Regions from separate parts of the Paenarthrobacter sp. NPDC089322 genome, predicted to be linked through region 2. Evidence: riboswitches for the same ligand, from Rfam matches in the RefSeq annotation. Region 2 holds a riboswitch; the other holds the start of a gene.
What was found. Region 2 has a riboswitch for cyclic di-AMP ahead of AB0N65_RS06065 (M23 family metallopeptidase). Riboswitches for the same ligand answer to the same signal wherever they lie in the genome.
Positions count from the first base shown of each region.

Region 1 (7,687 bases), on a different contig from region 2:
AAGCGGCCTTGTTGGCGTTTCGGACGGAGATGTGGACGTATCCGGATGCAACTGACATGGAGTGCTTACCTCAAAAGTGAATAGCCGTCATCGCGGCTTCGAATGCTGGTTTGTCCCCGCAATGAGTCTGGGGAGGGGCGCCCAACGTTGGGCCTGGGGGCGAATGCCTGAAACTTCTTGGGGTGGAAAGTTAGGCTTGCATTCGACAACAGCGGGTCTCGTCGCCAGCGGGTGCGCTGGACCAGATTGCTGCGGCTGCAGGTGCTGTTGAGTTCTTGTTCACATTGGAAGTGTGCAACGTAACAATGCGAACACGCAAGTAACAAAGCGCCAAAGCGTCCACATTTTGAGACAAAAGCGAGTATTGTGCTGCAGATCACAATTCAGTGGGTACCTAAAATGAATGCCGTTTCATTCGGGCAGATGAAGAAATATTCGACTTCCAGTGAATTTTCTTCGGCCGATGGTCCATTATGCCCTTCGAGATTTTCGAGCTCTGGAACGCTGCAAAATCTCAAAATCTGAAACACTTGCTGTCTAGTCGCAACTCGACGCGATGTCGATTTTCAGGCCATCAATCTGCTAGCCGTCAGGGATTTTCCGAAGGACCCACCTGGGTGCCGCCGGATCGACGCCTATGAAGCCCCTGCCCACGAATGCCCGCACGCGCACGTGTCTCCTCGCATGCACCTCGCTAGTGTTGATCTCACAGCTTCCTCACAGGACGGGCAAAGCGCTGGCAAACCAGCAGATCGGAGAGTTGTCACATGGCCTCCTCGCACTCCATGACGAACAACCTTCCGCAACTTTCCCACCCGGATGGATCGCCCATCCGTGCGTTGGTGGTGGATGACGAACCCAGCCTTGCAGAGCTCATGAGCATGGGGCTGCGCATGGCAGGCTGGTCGGTCGCCGTCGCTGCAGACGGACCGGAGGCTGTGAAGATCGCAAAGGAATTTCGGCCCGACGTGCTCGTCCTGGACGTCATGATCCCCGGGTTCGACGGCGTCGAAGTCCTTAACCGGGTCCGGGCGTTCGCTCCGGAAGTTCCCGCCCTGTTCCTGACTGCCAAGGATGCCGTCCAGGACCGCATTGTGGGTTTGGCGGCCGGCGGCGACGACTACGTCACAAAGCCGTTCAGCATGGAAGAAGTCCTGCTTCGACTGCACCGCCTTGTCCAGCGTTCGGGCGTCGCCGCAATGGACACGGCGGAACTGGTGGTTGGGGACCTGACCCTGAACGTGGACACCAGGGAAGTGACCCGGGCCGGGGACGACATACAACTTACCGCGACACAGTTCGAACTCCTGCGCTACCTTATGGAAAACCCCAAGCGCGTGGTCAGCAAAGCCCAGATCCTGGACCGCGTCTGGGATTACGACTTCGGCGGCCAGGCCAACATCGTGGAGCTTTACATCTCCTACCTGCGGAAGAAAATCGAAGCCAAGCATCCTCCGATGATCCACACAATTCGTGGTGCCGGGTACGTCATCAAGCCTGCGGACTAACCCTTGGCCACACTTTCAGGAGTCGCAAGGACCACCAAACGGAGTTGGCTCAAGCCCTCCACCTGGCACCTGCGGACACGCCTCGTCCTGGTGGCCATGGCCTTGCTGGTGGCCATTTGCAGTGCCATTGGAGTAGTCAGTTACGCCGCCATGGACATGGTTTTCAACAGGCGGCTTGACCGTCAGTTGGCACAGGCGTCGGACCGCGCCGCATCCTTCGGCAGGCCGCCGTCGAGCTTTCCCTCGTCACCGTCCGGAAGGCCGGATCCATTGGAAGCCCGGGGCCAAGCCGCGGGGACGCTCAATGCGCGCATGAACGGTTCCGCCGTCAGCAGTTCGGGGCTCATCGATGCCAAGGGCAACCGTGTCTCCCTCTCGGAGGAGGACCAGCAGGTGCTCCTTGCGCTTCCTAAAGGCACGGGCCCTGTGGACCGCTCGCTCTCCAACGGCGACTACCGCCTCGTAGCAGTCGAAACCGCTTACGGGGACGTGATTGTCACGGGACTGCCGCTCGCGGACAAACAAAGCGCCGAAGCTTCCCTCGTGTGGACCATGGTGATCGTTTCGCTCGGAGGCCTTGTGCTGATCGGCCTCGCAGGTACCGTAATCATCCGCAGGACCATGCGGCCCCTGGAGCAGCTCTCCGAAGTGGCCACCAAGGTTTCGCGGCTCCCCCTCGACGCCGGTGAGGTGGCACTGGCGGTGCGCGTACCGCCGTCGGCCTCCCACCCCGGAACCGAGGTGGGCAGCGTTGGCCATGCCCTGAACCAGATGCTCAATAACGTTGCCAGTGCCCTGGAGGCCCGCCAGGAAAGTGAGACCAAAGTGCGGCAATTCGTAGCGGATGCATCCCACGAACTTCGGACACCGCTCACCGCCATCCGGGGCTACACCGAACTCCTGCGCATGACAGAGAACTTTACGGAGGATGGCCGAAAGTCGCTGGCGCGCGTGCAGAGCCAGTCCGAGCGCATGACCACGCTCGTGGAGGACCTCTTGTTGCTGGCGAGGCTGGACGAAGGCCAGCCGCTGAAGGTTACGGACGTAGACCTGACCCAACTCGTCATAGAAACCGTCAGCGACGAGAAAGTCATGGCCCCGGACCACATATGGAAGCTCCAACTACCAGACGAGCCCATCATCGTGCGCGGCGACGCGACCCAACTACACCAGGTGCTGGCGAACTTGCTGTCAAATGCCAGGAAACACACAGATCCAGGGACGACAGTGGTTACCGGCGTGACGCTCTCGGCTGACGGCAACGCTGTGGTCACCGTGATGGACAATGGGCCGGGAATTCCTGTCGATTTCCAAAGGCGCATTTTCTCCCGGTTTGCCCGGGCCGACGCTGCCAGATCGGGCTCGGAAGGAACCTCCGGCTTGGGCTTGTCCATTGTTGAATCCATCGTGCAAGCCCACGGCGGCAGCGTCGAAGTCACGTCCAGGCCGGGGCGCACGGAGTTCACTCTTCGACTTCCCACAGTGGCCACCGAATACGTGTAACGAAACGAGCAAGGCGACGCACCGTCGTCGTGATCTCTGTTACCCAAATGTGACTTAAGCCGAATCGTCCTGTACCGTCGAAAGGGTGGGTCGCCCCAACCTGGCCCGCACCCGGGATGCGCCGAGCTCTGCCACTTCCCGGAGTTCCGTTCTCATTCGAGGCAGAGACGGGGGACCCAGAGTCTCCGGGCCCAGGCATTTTCCTGGCCCTTGGGGTGAAGCCGCTGCTACGCGCGCGGCCGGATGACCTCATCCGAACCCGACAGCTAACTCCGCAGGCGCTGAGAGGTAATCACACATGTCTGAATTTAACGATCAGACGCGCCCTTCCGCGCGTCACCGTGACGAACACACCGCTCCCCTGACCAAGTCGCAGTCCGTCCTGAAGGACGCCGCCCGCCGCGGAAAGACGGGTCAGCGTATGTCCGTCGTGGCCGGTGTGGTCGCCGCCGCACTGGGTGTTGCGTCACTGGGTACGGCCGCCAACGCCGCATTCAACCTCCCGGAAATGAGCCAGGCTGCCGAGACCCAGGCGAACGCCCAGCTCAGCAACAAGTCGGCTGATATCTCTGCCTCCATGGATGCTGCTGCGGCCAAGGGTGCCGCGGAACGGGCCGCCGCCGATCAGGCAGCCGCCGCTCTGGCCGCCGCCGAAAAGGCTGCCGCTGAGAAGGCAGCCGCTGAAAAGGCTGCTGCAGAACAGGCCGCCGCAGCAGAGAAGGCAGCCGCTGAAGCCGCCGCCAAGCAAGCCGCCGACGCCGCTGCTGCCGCCGCCGCTGAAAAAGCCGCGGCAGCTGCCGCTGCCCCCAAGGCAATTGACGATCCCGCTGCTGCCAAGGCCTACGCCTTGAGCATCCTCGGCGACTACGGCTGGGGTGCCAGCGAAATGGTCGCCTTGACCACGCTCTGGGAAAAGGAATCGAACTGGCGCACCACGGCCACCAACCCGTCAAGCGGAGCCTACGGCATCGTCCAGTCGCTGCCCGCGAGCAAGATGGCAACGGCTGGCTCCGACTGGCAGACGAACTACCAGACGCAGATCAAGTGGGGCCTGAACTACATCAAGGAACGCTACGGCTCCCCCTCGGCAGCCCTCGCCTTCCACCTGGCCAACAACTGGTACTAAGCAACTGGTACCAAGCCGATCCAGGCTTGAATTCCGTGCCGGTTCCGCCGTTCGCACCAGTGTTACTGATGCGAACGGTGCGAACCGGCGCGGTTTTCGCGTTGATTGACGTAAACCGGTTTAAGGCTCCGCCTCCGCGGCGTGCCTAACCGCCGCAATTGACGCTGCAACATCTCCGGCGTCCGTTGACCAGTTGCTCACGGAGATCCTCAGGATGTCGCGGCCATGCCAGGCAGATCCCGACATCCATACCGTTCCCTCGGCCATGAGGCGCTGAGTGACCCGCCGGGTGCGGTCGTCGCTGCCGAAGCTGACCGAAACCTGGGTGAACACGACGTCATTGAGGACTTCCACTCCAGGGATCGCCGCCAGGCCCTCGGCCAACGCGCGGGCATTTGCAGCCAGCCTGTCGACCATGGCGATGACGCCGGATGTGCCCAATGATCGGAGTGCAGCCCACACGGGGATGCCGCGTGCTCGACGTGAAAGCTCCGGCACCTTTTCATGCGGATCTCCGGGGCCGTGGTCGTCCGCCGGGAGATAGCTGGCGTGGACTCCGAAACCGCGGCGCATCACGTCCGGTCGCGACACGATGGCCAGCCCCGAGTCGTAAGGGACGTTGAGCGTTTTGTGTGCATCGGTTGCCCAGGAATCCGCCGTGTCCAAACCAACCAAGTGCTTTCCCAGCTCAGGACTAACGGCAGCCCACAAACCAAAAGCGCCATCGACGTGCACCCAGGCGCCCCGCTCGTGAGCCAACTCCGTGGCCCGACCTACGGGATCGAACGCGCCCGAGTGAATGTTGCCGGCCTGCAAACACACCAAGGCGGGTCCCGGCTGGGCGTCCATCGCCGCTGCCAGCGCCTCCGGGATGATACGGCCTTGTGCGTCGACATCCACAGGGGTGCAGTTGCCCAGGCCCAGATACCGAACCACGAGGTCGATGACTTCGTGGCGTTCCCGGCCAACGAACACCGTGACCCGCGGTCCCCCGGCGAGGCCCAAGGTATTGAGGTCCCACCCGGCTTGTTCCAGCACATACTGGCGTCCCGCGGCCAAACCCACAAAGTTGGCCATCGTCGCGCCGGTGGTGAAGCCAACGTCGGACTTCCCGGGCAGATGCAGTAGCTCCAGGAGCCATTTCGCGGCGGACTCTTCGATCGCGGCAGCAGACGGTGTCGCGAAGCGCAGCCCTGTGTTTTGGTCCCAGGCACTCACGAGCCAGTCAGCAGCCATGGCAGCCGGGAGCGTCCCGCCGATCACCCAACCGAAGAACCTGCCGGATTGCATCGCCATGAGGCCGGGTTCGGCTACAGCTGCGAGCTCGTCAATGACGTCCGCGGGATCCGTGGGGCCGGCCTGCAACGGGCTGTTGAGCTTGGCGGCGACTTGGTCGGCATCCATATTCGGGCGGACTGAACGTGTGGGCACCGATGCGAGCCAATCCGAAGCGTGCGCCATGGCCCGCTCCAATGCAGCACCGTATGCCTCCGGCAACGCAGACATGCGCACAGCCTACTCCCGGCGTTCCGGGAGGACCAGATGCTTACCCGACCCGGGCGGTACTAGAGCGTCAGCGTGATCAGGTGCCCGCCGTCGTCGTCCTTGACCGCGGTGACTGTCACAGCTGAGTAGTCCGGAATCCTCCACATACCCGGCTCGAGTTCGCCCCCGGCGTCGCCAACCACCACGGTGCGCATCCCGGCCGCGCGGGCAGCAGCGATGCCCGCGGGCGCGTCTTCGAAAACCACGACGTCGGCCGGTTCCGCGCCGAGCAAAGCAGCAGCTTTGAGGTATCCCTCCGGATGGGGCTTGCCGCGCGTGACTGCCTCTGCGGTGACCGTCGTCGCCGGCATAGTGAGTCCGGCAGCCCGCATGCGGATATCGGCAAGGATTCGGTCCGCGGACGTGACGAGCGCGATCGCGTCCGCAGGCAGGGCCTCAAGCAATGCTTCCGCTCCCGGCAGTGCGATGACGCCGTCCGTGCGTGCCCGCTCCATCTCGCCTAGTTCGGCAGTCAAAGACTCGATGTCCGCGCCTGCCGGAGCGTATCGTCGCACCGTATCTCCGGCTTGGACGCCGTGGGAAGTACGAAGGATCTCGTTGTAGTCCAAGCCATAGCGCTCGGCGAACTCAAGCCACACCTGCTCGACGATTGCCGTGGAATCCACCAGGGTTCCGTCCATGTCGAACAGGACGGCGCGGACGGCCAGGGTCGGCGCGGGTTGATTCGATGCGGGTTCTGTGGGACCGGGTGCGGCAGGATGGCTCATGGTTCCATCCTGCCGCACTCCCTTGGCCTGCCGGGAAAGGGTGACCCGGCCCTGGCGGGCCGTTCGGACGGGCGGGTCAGCCGTTCGGCCGGCCGGGGATGTATTGCACGGCCCACCTGTTTCCGTCGGGATCCGCGAAGTAGACGAAGTGACCCCAATCCTGGACGTCCACGTCGCTGACCTCGACACCGTTGGCCTTGAGTTGCTCGTGCGCCTTGTTGATGTCGCTGACCACCATCTGGAGGGCAGGCGCGGAACCGGGAGGGGCGTCGGTCAACCCTTCGCCGATGCAGATGGAGCACGCTGAGCCCGGCGGGGTCAGCTGCACGAAACGGATGCCCTCGCTGGGGCGCTCATCGAAATCGGGGTTGAAACCAACCTTGTTGACGTAGAAGTCCTTCGCGCGATCGACGTCGGACACAGGGACAAACACCAGTTCAAGTTTCCAGTCCATGCGCCACAGGCTAACGGGGCCCGCTGGAAAGCGGTAGGGGTCGATCGCTATCGGATAGCGGACGCTACCCCGCCACCCCGTACAGCCGGTCTCCAGCGTCACCAAGGCCAGGCACGATGTATGACTTCTCGTTGAGCTTCTCGTCGATCGAGGCGAGCACAACCTTCACGTTGGCGTCCGCGAGTTCTTCCTCGAGTTTGGACAGGCCCTCGGGGGCAGCCAGCAGGCAGATACAGGTGACATCGGAAGCGCCGCGCTTGAACAGGAACTTGATGGCCTCACGCAGGGTGCCGCCGGTGGCGAGCATGGGGTCGAGCACGAAGATCTGCCGGCCCGTAAGGTCCTCGGGCAGTCGCTCGGCATACGTGATGATGTCCAGCGTTTCTTCGTCGCGGGCCATCCCAAGGAAACCGACTTCGGCCGTGGGGACCAGCTTGGTCATGCCCTCGAGCATGCCGAGACCGGCTCGCAGGATGGGGACCACCAATGGAGTCGGCTTGGTGAACGCCGTGCCTCTGGTCTTGGTGACGGGGGTTTCAATCTCGACTGGCTGCGTCTTGACCTCACGCGTGGCTTCGTAGGCCAGCAGGGTGACGAGTTCTTCGGTGAGCTGCCGGAAGACCGGTGAAGGGGTGTTCTTGTCCCGCAGTACGGTGAGCTTGTGAGCGACCAGCGGGTGGTCCACGACGAGTGTGCGCATGCGTCCAAAACTATCATTGAGACATGAGCGCCACCGAGCCGTATCACGCAGAACACATGGCCTGGATGGGCCTTGCCCTGGACCAGGCCCGGCTCGCATTGGAAACGGACGACGTGCCGATCG
Region 1 is NZ_JBFBGW010000001.1:24,650-32,336, forward strand. Features, by position in the region: gene AB0N65_RS00120 (winged helix-turn-helix domain-containing protein) at 1-58, opposite strand, end outside; gene AB0N65_RS00125 (response regulator transcription factor) at 768-1,508, shown strand; gene AB0N65_RS00130 (HAMP domain-containing sensor histidine kinase) at 1,512-3,011, shown strand; cyclic di-AMP (ydaO/yuaA leader) riboswitch at 3,121-3,306, shown strand; gene AB0N65_RS00135 (hypothetical protein) at 3,310-4,137, shown strand; gene AB0N65_RS00140 (aminotransferase class V-fold PLP-dependent enzyme) at 4,258-5,643, opposite strand; gene AB0N65_RS00145 (HAD-IA family hydrolase) at 5,703-6,410, opposite strand; gene AB0N65_RS00150 (VOC family protein) at 6,487-6,864, opposite strand; gene upp (uracil phosphoribosyltransferase) at 6,929-7,564, opposite strand; gene tadA (tRNA adenosine(34) deaminase TadA) at 7,588-7,687, shown strand, end outside.
Region 1: another riboswitch for cyclic di-AMP. It lies ahead of AB0N65_RS00135 (hypothetical protein); the one in region 2 lies ahead of AB0N65_RS06065 (M23 family metallopeptidase).

Region 2 (7,687 bases):
CTTCCGGAAATGGTCCGTCCCTGAGCGTCCGGTACCGCCGGTAGTTATGACGACGTCGGCAGGCGGCAGGGCTTCTGCCTCCGGTTCCGCTTCAGGCTCAACGTCCTGCAAAGCTTGCAGCCACTCGTCGTAGCTGTCCCCCACTCTGAGCTGTTCGCCTTGGATGCCGCCCAGGAGCTCAACCACCGCACCCAGCTGTGGTCCAAAGGTGTCCCGGACCTGGCCGGGCGCCGGGACGCCCTCAGCGACGACCTCGGAGCCTGTCATGAGGAACCGCACCAAGGGCTTGCCCAGGACATCCACTTCATCCAGGCCCGCCAGTGCTGCCAAGGCAATGTGGGCAGGGTTCAGCACCGTTCCGGCTTTGATGAGGACTTCACCTTCGGCGGCTTCCTCCGCTGCCTTGCGGATGTGCTGTCCGTTGCGCGGCTCGCCCGGCTTGGCTCCGCCACCGAGCGCCAGGACAGGAAGGCCGTCCTCGTCCGTGGTGATAATCCCGCTTTCGCTGCGTAACACCGCTTTGGCTCCCGGCGGAATGAGCCCTCCGGTGACGATAGGACTTGCTTGGTGGGGAGCGAGTCTCTGCCCGGGCTCGCTGAGGATCCACGGCCCGCTTCCATTGACCGCCCACCCGTCCATGGCAGACGACGCGTAGTGTGGCATGTCCTGGACGGCCAGGACGTCCGATGCCAGCGTCCTCCCCAAGGCGGCCTTGAGGAGGACAGGGCTCGCCGGAATGGGAGCAGCGACGTCAAACGCGCGCTGCCGGGCCTCGTGCCATGTGTGTGCCGCGTGGTGGCCCTGCCCGGGGGCCTCGGTCATTCCGCCTCGGTCCCCGGCTCCAAGTACTGCTTGGCGACCTGGCGGGCAAGGCCCAGGGCAGCACTCATGGCTGCGTCGTCGTTGGCCTGCCCGATTCCCCGGGCCATGCCCGCAGCGTAGCCGGCAATGAACGTTGTAAGGGGAGCGGCAGGACGAACCACGGAATGCGCAGCAACCCCCGCCACTGCGAGGACCTCGTTGATGTCCACTTCCACGCCCTCAAGCTCAAACGCCTGCAACAGTGTGCGGCACCATTCCTCGAGCGTCTCTTCCTGGCCCTTCATGTCCGCCTCCAGCTCGTTGTGTATGCCCAAAGCCGCGGCGTCATCCCACGTGTCCACATCATCCGTGGATCCGTTAGGGACGGTAACGCCCAGCAGGTTCAGCCTAGCAAGCAGCCGGAACACCGAAGAGTTCGTTAATCCGGCACCCTCCGAAGCTACGGCCACTTCCTTTTCCAAGGCACTCGTCCGATAGATCCCCAGCAGGGGTTGCTTCCTGTCGTCGGCAGACACGGCCATGGCGCCGTCCACGTGTGGATGCGCTTCCAACTGTTCCCACAGCGAGGGGATGCCACGGGAAGCATGGGGCATGTCGCACGCCAGGACAAGCGTCCACGGCGACGCGTCTCCACTCTTGCGCAGCGCCGCCAAGCCGGCAGCGATCGCCGCCGCAGGGCCGGCAAAAGCAGGTTCTTCACGCGCGGACAGAACACCGTGTGGCAAAGCGTGGCCGTCCGGGCCTACCACAACTACTGAAGAAGCACCCCGAACAGCCTGCAGTGTACGCGAAAGGAGGGTACCGCCGTCGTACTTCAAACCGGGCTTGGGCACGCCGCCGAGACGGGTGGCCCTGCCACCCGCCAGTATCACGGCGTTGAATTCCATCCGCCCAGACTACCGGGACGGACGGCGTTCAACAGAAATCGATCAGGCGGCGGATTCCGGCAACAGGAACGGGTCCCAGTCCGGCGCAGGTTTCTCGAGTTCTTTGATCTGCCACATGGTTCCAGTGGGCACGCCGGGCGTGAAACGAAGTTTCCAACCCATCTCGGCGAGGGTCTGGTCGCTCTTGGCGTTATTGCATTTCAAGCACGCCGCAACCAGGTTTTCCCAGGAATCCGCGCCGCCCCTGGACTTGGGGTGGACGTGGTCTATGGTGTGGGCTGTTTTACCGCAGTAGGCGCAGCGGTGGCCGTCGCGGCGGAGAACTCCGCGGCGGCTCACGGCAGTGATCCTGTTGTACCGCGGACGGATGTAGCGGTTGAGAAGAATCACGGAGGGTCGTCCGAGAATCTCCTGCGGCCCGACGACAGGCTCGTCGCCTTCGGCCACTACGCTAGCTTTTCCAGTCAGCACAAGGACCAGTGCCCGGCGGAAGGTCACAACCGCCAGCGGTTCATATCCAGCATTCAGAACGAGTGTGCGCATGCACGTACCTCTTCACGGCCGCACCCGTCAGGGGCACGAGGGCCGGCTGCCCTCTGCTTGTACGGGCTGTGGATCGACAAGATAAGGGTAAACACTTATATGCCATATCAACGAATTATTCTGTCGATTAGCTGGCAGTGTCCGCCAAAGTTCACGTGCGGGACACCTTGCAGGAAGGTGGCTGGCGGTGGGGCGCACCAAGCAAAGCTTTTAAAGGGGAACACCCCGCCGGCAAGAGCCTGCGGGGTGTTTCCTGGAGCTTGGGTTTAGCCGTTGACCCGGATGTATACGGGGCCGCCGCCAACGTTGGCGCTGAACAATGCCGTGGTGGATCCGTTCCATCCGCCATGCACTGCCATACCGTTGCCGACGTACACGGCGATGTGGGCAAGTCCGCCGTAGCCGCCGTTGGCGTAGTAGAGGAGGTCGCCGGGCTGGGCTTCGGCTGCACTGACGGTGCGGCCCAGCGAGAGGTAACCGGCCGGCCAGTCGTGGAAGTTGATACCGACGGCCGCCAGGGAGTTGGTTACCAACATGGTGCAATCCTGGGTCACACCCAATTGGGCGTAGGCCGCTGCGGCAATGGCTGCGCCCAAGCCGCTGGAAGCCGCCGGAGCTTTCGCCGAAGGTGCCTCGTTGGTGACAGCGAGTTTGGCGGTACCGGACTGCGTGGCAGCGGAGCCTGCCGTTGCAGCCGGGGCTTCAGCCTTGGCAGGCGCCTTCTCTTCCACGGGAGCCGGAGCCTCCACCGTGGTAACAACCGGGCTCTCGTAAGAGATCGCCACAGTGGAATCGGCAGCGATGGTGGCCTGGGAAACTGCCTGGACGTCGAGCGTGGACGTGGCCGTCGATTCACGCTGGACGTTGGTGTCCGCCGCGTTGGCAGCGACGCCGCTGGTCAGGACCAGGCCCGAGGCAGCGGCAATGACTGCAGCCTGGCGGCCAACGCCACCGGCGTTGTCGCTGACAGCTTTGGCGATCACGGCGAGGGAGCTGGTCTTGGGGGCCTCAGCGCGATGCCGTGCAACTTTGTTGGCACTGGTCATGATGACTCTCTTTTCGTGTCCGCGCACGGTTGGGGACGGCGCGGGTCATGGGCCGACCAGCACTTGGGGGGCATGCTGGCCTGCCCCGAACGGGATGTTTTCTAGCGGAGGGTGTAGAAGGAGGACGAGCCGGTGGATGCCACGGAATGAAGCAGCGTTCCCTGGCTCGGGTTCAGCGCGCTGATCATCATGCCGTTGCCGACGTAGATACCCACGTGGGCCCCGCCGTTCTGCATGACGAGGTCGCCGGGAGCGGGTGTGCTGGTGGGAGTCATAGCCGTCCAGGCGTTGACGCGGGGAATGCTGATGCCGGCCTGCGCGTAGACCCACTGGGTGAATCCGGAGCAGTCCCAGCCGTTGGGGGAAGTACCGCCCCAGACGTAGGGGTGGCCGATGCCGGTGTAGGCGATGGCGGCAAGACCGGACGCCGCTGCGCTGGAGGCAGAATCCTTGGTTTTGGACGACTGGGCAGTCACGGCGCCGTTCGCCTGGTTGGCCGCGCCCTGGGCGCCACCGGTCTGTGTGCGTTGGGAGGCACGCTGGACCTTGGGGGCTTCCTTGGTTACCACGACGGGACTCTCGAAGGAAACGCTTGCGGTGGGTTCCGCGGTAACGACTGCGGTGGCAACCAGCTGCTGGGCGCCGGAGGCTTCCGTCGTGGAAACATCGGTGTCAGCCGCTTGGGCCGGGAGTCCGACGCTGAGAACGAGTCCAGAGGCTGCAGCCAGAACGGCGGCTTGGCGGCCTACGGTGCCAGCATTGCTGTGAACGGCTTTGGAAAGCGAGTTCAGCGGGTTCGTACGAACCGTTTCGGCGCGATGGCGCGCAGGGGTAGTGCGTGATGACACGAAGGTAGCCTCTCCCAATGCCTACGAGGTGAGCTGTCGGATTCGGATGGGAGTCATCCGGCCACGCGGCTTCCAAGGAAACTTTGCGACTTAACCCCAAGGCCTTCCGAAGAAGGCCAGAAGTGGTTCCCCCGCCCCTGCCAGACGAATTATGCGAACGGACCTTGAGTGGTGGCAGAGCTAGGCAATCCACTCAAGTGCATCGGCCCCCTAAAAAGCCGATGCGCTTTAGACGGTACAACAGAAGTTTGCGAATGTCACATTCAGGTCACGGGGCGTGTCATCAATGCGAGAGGTGACCATCAAATTTGCTTAGAGCCAGCTCATGGGGTCCACGACTTCGCCGTTGACCTGTACCTCGAAGTGGAGGTGGCAACCCGTGGAAGCACCAGTAGTGCCGCTCAAGGCAACAGTGTCGCCACGGCTGACGGTCTGACCGACCTTGACGGTGAAGGAGGAAAGGTGGTTGTAGGTGGTTTCAAGCCCGTTGCCGTGGTCCACCACCACGCGGTTCCCTCCACCGTACTCATGCCATCCCGCGAAAGTGACCTTGCCGGCAGCGGCGGCGTGCACCGCGGTACCGCACTGGGCCACGAAGTCCTGGCCCCGGTGGAAGTCGCCGGCACCACCCGTGAGGGGGCTGATTCGATACCCGAAGGGTGAAGCCGTGCTGAGCGTGTCCAAGGGGCTGCCAAGGCTGCCCACGGACGAAGCACGCTGGATGCTTTCCGCGGACTGGGCGCTCAACAGCTGCTTGAGCTTGCCGTCGGGGTCGGCAGCGGTGGCTACGGCAGCGCGGCTGAAGTCGATTTTGGCTGATGCAGCTGCTGAAACTTCCGGCTGGCTGCCGCCGGGAACGGTCAAGGCTGCCTCAGTCTGACCGGATTCCGAGGTGGCCATGACGGGGCTCGTGGCCGGCAGGCCGACAGTCAAGGCAAGGCCGGTGGCAGCGAGCGCAACGCCGGCTTTCTGCCCGACGCCACTGGCTGCGGCGAAGTCGGCTACCTGGCGCATCGGGCTCTTACGGCGGCGCACCTGGCGCTGGGTGTCGCGGGGCCGGATCTCCGTTACGACGCGGGCTGGCCGCAGCTCAGCAGCGGGGCCGGACGCACGGCGGCGACCCCTGACGTTCTGCGATGTCAAACTCTGTCCTCTCTGGAAAGCCTGCGAAGTTAGCTGTCGGATTCGGATCAGAGAGTTCAAAGACCCGGCCCGCACGAAGCGCACACGGCACACAGGTATCCCGGGAAGGACTTGCGTTAGTAGGCACTTCTGCTGCGGACTTCACCCCAAGGCTGCTTCTTTAGGCAGCCGCTTGTGGTTCCCCCGCCTCTGCCAGTGGTGGATGACACACCTGATCTGCTGGCAGAGCTCGGCTCCAGATCAGGTAACGCTTTGGTATCAGCGCTAGTAGATAACTATAGGGGATTAAAGGCCGCAGTAATAAATTCGTTATCTACCAAAACGTCGGGTCCGCGAGGGGCCCTTATCATCATTTACCGAAAACCGCAGGTCACACGGAGGCCATCGGCTTGAAAGTGAGATCCGACACGCCGGCACCGCAAAGCCGCAGGACGCCCTTCCTTCGGGAAGAGCGTCCTGCGGTAAGGCTTGCGGGCTGGCTGTCAGCTGACGGCAACGAAGACGTGGGCTGCCACCTCGGGCGGGAGCTCCAGGGCTCCTTCGATGCCAGGTACGCGGACGGAGATGTACTCCCCCACGCGTTCCAGAGACACGGCCGCACCCGGGCGGATTCCGCCCTCGTCAAGCTGGGTAAGGAGCTCAGGCTCCACCTGAATGGGTTCGGCGAGGCGGCTCACAACAACGCGTGAATCAGCGGCGTAGCCGTCCATGGCGTGCAGGAGGTTGACGTCCGAGCGCGCGAAAGCCTGGTCGGCCAATCCACCGAGGGCTTCAAGGCCCGGGATGGGGTTCCCATAAGGAGACTCCGTAGGGTGTTCAAGCAACTCATAGAGCCTTCGCTCCACGCGCTCACTCATCACGTGCTCCCACCGGCAGGCTTCATCGTGGACATAAGCCCAGTCGAGTCCGATGACATCAGCCAGGAGCCTCTCGGCGAGGCGGTGCTTACGCATGACCTCTGTGGCACGCTTCCGGCCGACTTCCGTCAATTCGAGATGGCGGTCATTGGAAACCACCACCAGGCCGTCACGCTCCATGCGTCCGATGGTCTGCGAGACCGTGGGACCGGAGTGGCGCAGGCGCTCCGCGATGCGTGCGCGAAGAGCCACGATGTTCTCTTCCTCAAGCTCCAAAATGGTCCGAAGATACATCTCAGTGGTATCGATCAGATCCGTCATCCAGCTCAGCTCTCCTCGAACGCAGTTCTTGCGTAATCTCCACCGTACCGCGTTCGGGCCAAGGCGGATGGTGTGCAACCGTCGCCTCAAGAACGCCAATCCAAGCCTAGCTTATTTGGAATTACTCTTGATAATTTTTTCGCGCACAAGGCCCCCCCGCGCACAGCCCCTTCGTCCCACGTGGCGGACTATGACAGGTGCGGGTTACTGCCCGCGTGCCGTGTCAGGCAGAATTGGGGAGTCGAAGGGGCAGCCGTTGCCACCTGCCACGACCCCTCTCTAACCCATACCCATTGGAGCCACACGTGAGCGACAACAGCATCACCATTCCCGCCGACTTGCTGCCCAAGGACGGACGCTTCGGCGCAGGACCGTCCAAGGTCCGCCCGGAGCAGATCGAGGCACTCTCTGCCGCGTCCGCCACCATCCTGGGCACGTCCCATCGCCAGGCCCCGGTTAAGAACCTTGTGGGCTCGGTGCGCGAGGGACTCAGCAGGTTCTTCCGGGCACCCGAGGGCTACGAGGTAATCCTTGGCGTCGGTGGCTCCACCGCTTTCTGGGACGTGGCCGCGTTCGGCCTCGTCGAGGAGAAAGCCCAGCACCTCTCCTTCGGCGAGTTCGGCTCCAAGTTCGCTTCAGCCACCAATAAGGCACCGTTCCTGGCGGAGTCTTCCATCATCAAGTCCGAGCCGGGCACCCGCCCCGCCCCCAAGGCCGAGGCCGGAGTGGATGTTTACGCGTGGCCGCAAAACGAGACGTCAACGGGTGTGGCTGCCCCTGTCAAGCGCGTCCCCGGCGCTGACGAAGGTTCACTGGTCTTGGTGGACGCCACCTCCGCGGCGGGCGGACTGGACGTTGACGTTGCCGAGTCGGATGTCTACTACTTCGCGCCGCAGAAGAATTTCGCTTCCGACGGCGGACTGTGGCTTGGCCTCTTCTCCCCCGCCGCGTTGGAGCGCGCCGCCCGGATCAAGGCAAGCGGCCGTTGGATCCCGGACTTCCTGGACCTCCAGACCGCCATTGACAACTCGAAGCTGAACCAGACCTACAACACGCCTTCGTTGTCCACGCTGGTCACCCTGGACGCCCAGGTGCAGTGGCTCAACAACAACGGAGGCCTGGACTTCGCCAGCAAGCGCACTGCGGACTCCGCAAGCCGCGTCTACTCCTGGGCAGAGGCGTCCGAGTACGCCACCCCGTTCGTGACCAACGCGGAAGAG
Region 2 is NZ_JBFBGW010000004.1:79,729-87,415, reverse strand. Features, by position in the region: gene AB0N65_RS06090 (molybdopterin molybdotransferase MoeA) at 1-822, opposite strand, end outside; gene AB0N65_RS06085 (NTP transferase domain-containing protein) at 819-1,709, opposite strand; gene AB0N65_RS06080 (HNH endonuclease) at 1,752-2,252, opposite strand; gene AB0N65_RS06075 (NlpC/P60 family protein) at 2,519-3,298, opposite strand; gene AB0N65_RS06070 (C40 family peptidase) at 3,400-4,146, opposite strand; cyclic di-AMP (ydaO/yuaA leader) riboswitch at 4,151-4,319, opposite strand; gene AB0N65_RS06065 (M23 family metallopeptidase) at 4,459-5,289, opposite strand; cyclic di-AMP (ydaO/yuaA leader) riboswitch at 5,293-5,534, opposite strand; gene AB0N65_RS06060 (metal-dependent transcriptional regulator) at 5,772-6,467, opposite strand; gene serC (phosphoserine transaminase) at 6,773-7,687, shown strand, end outside.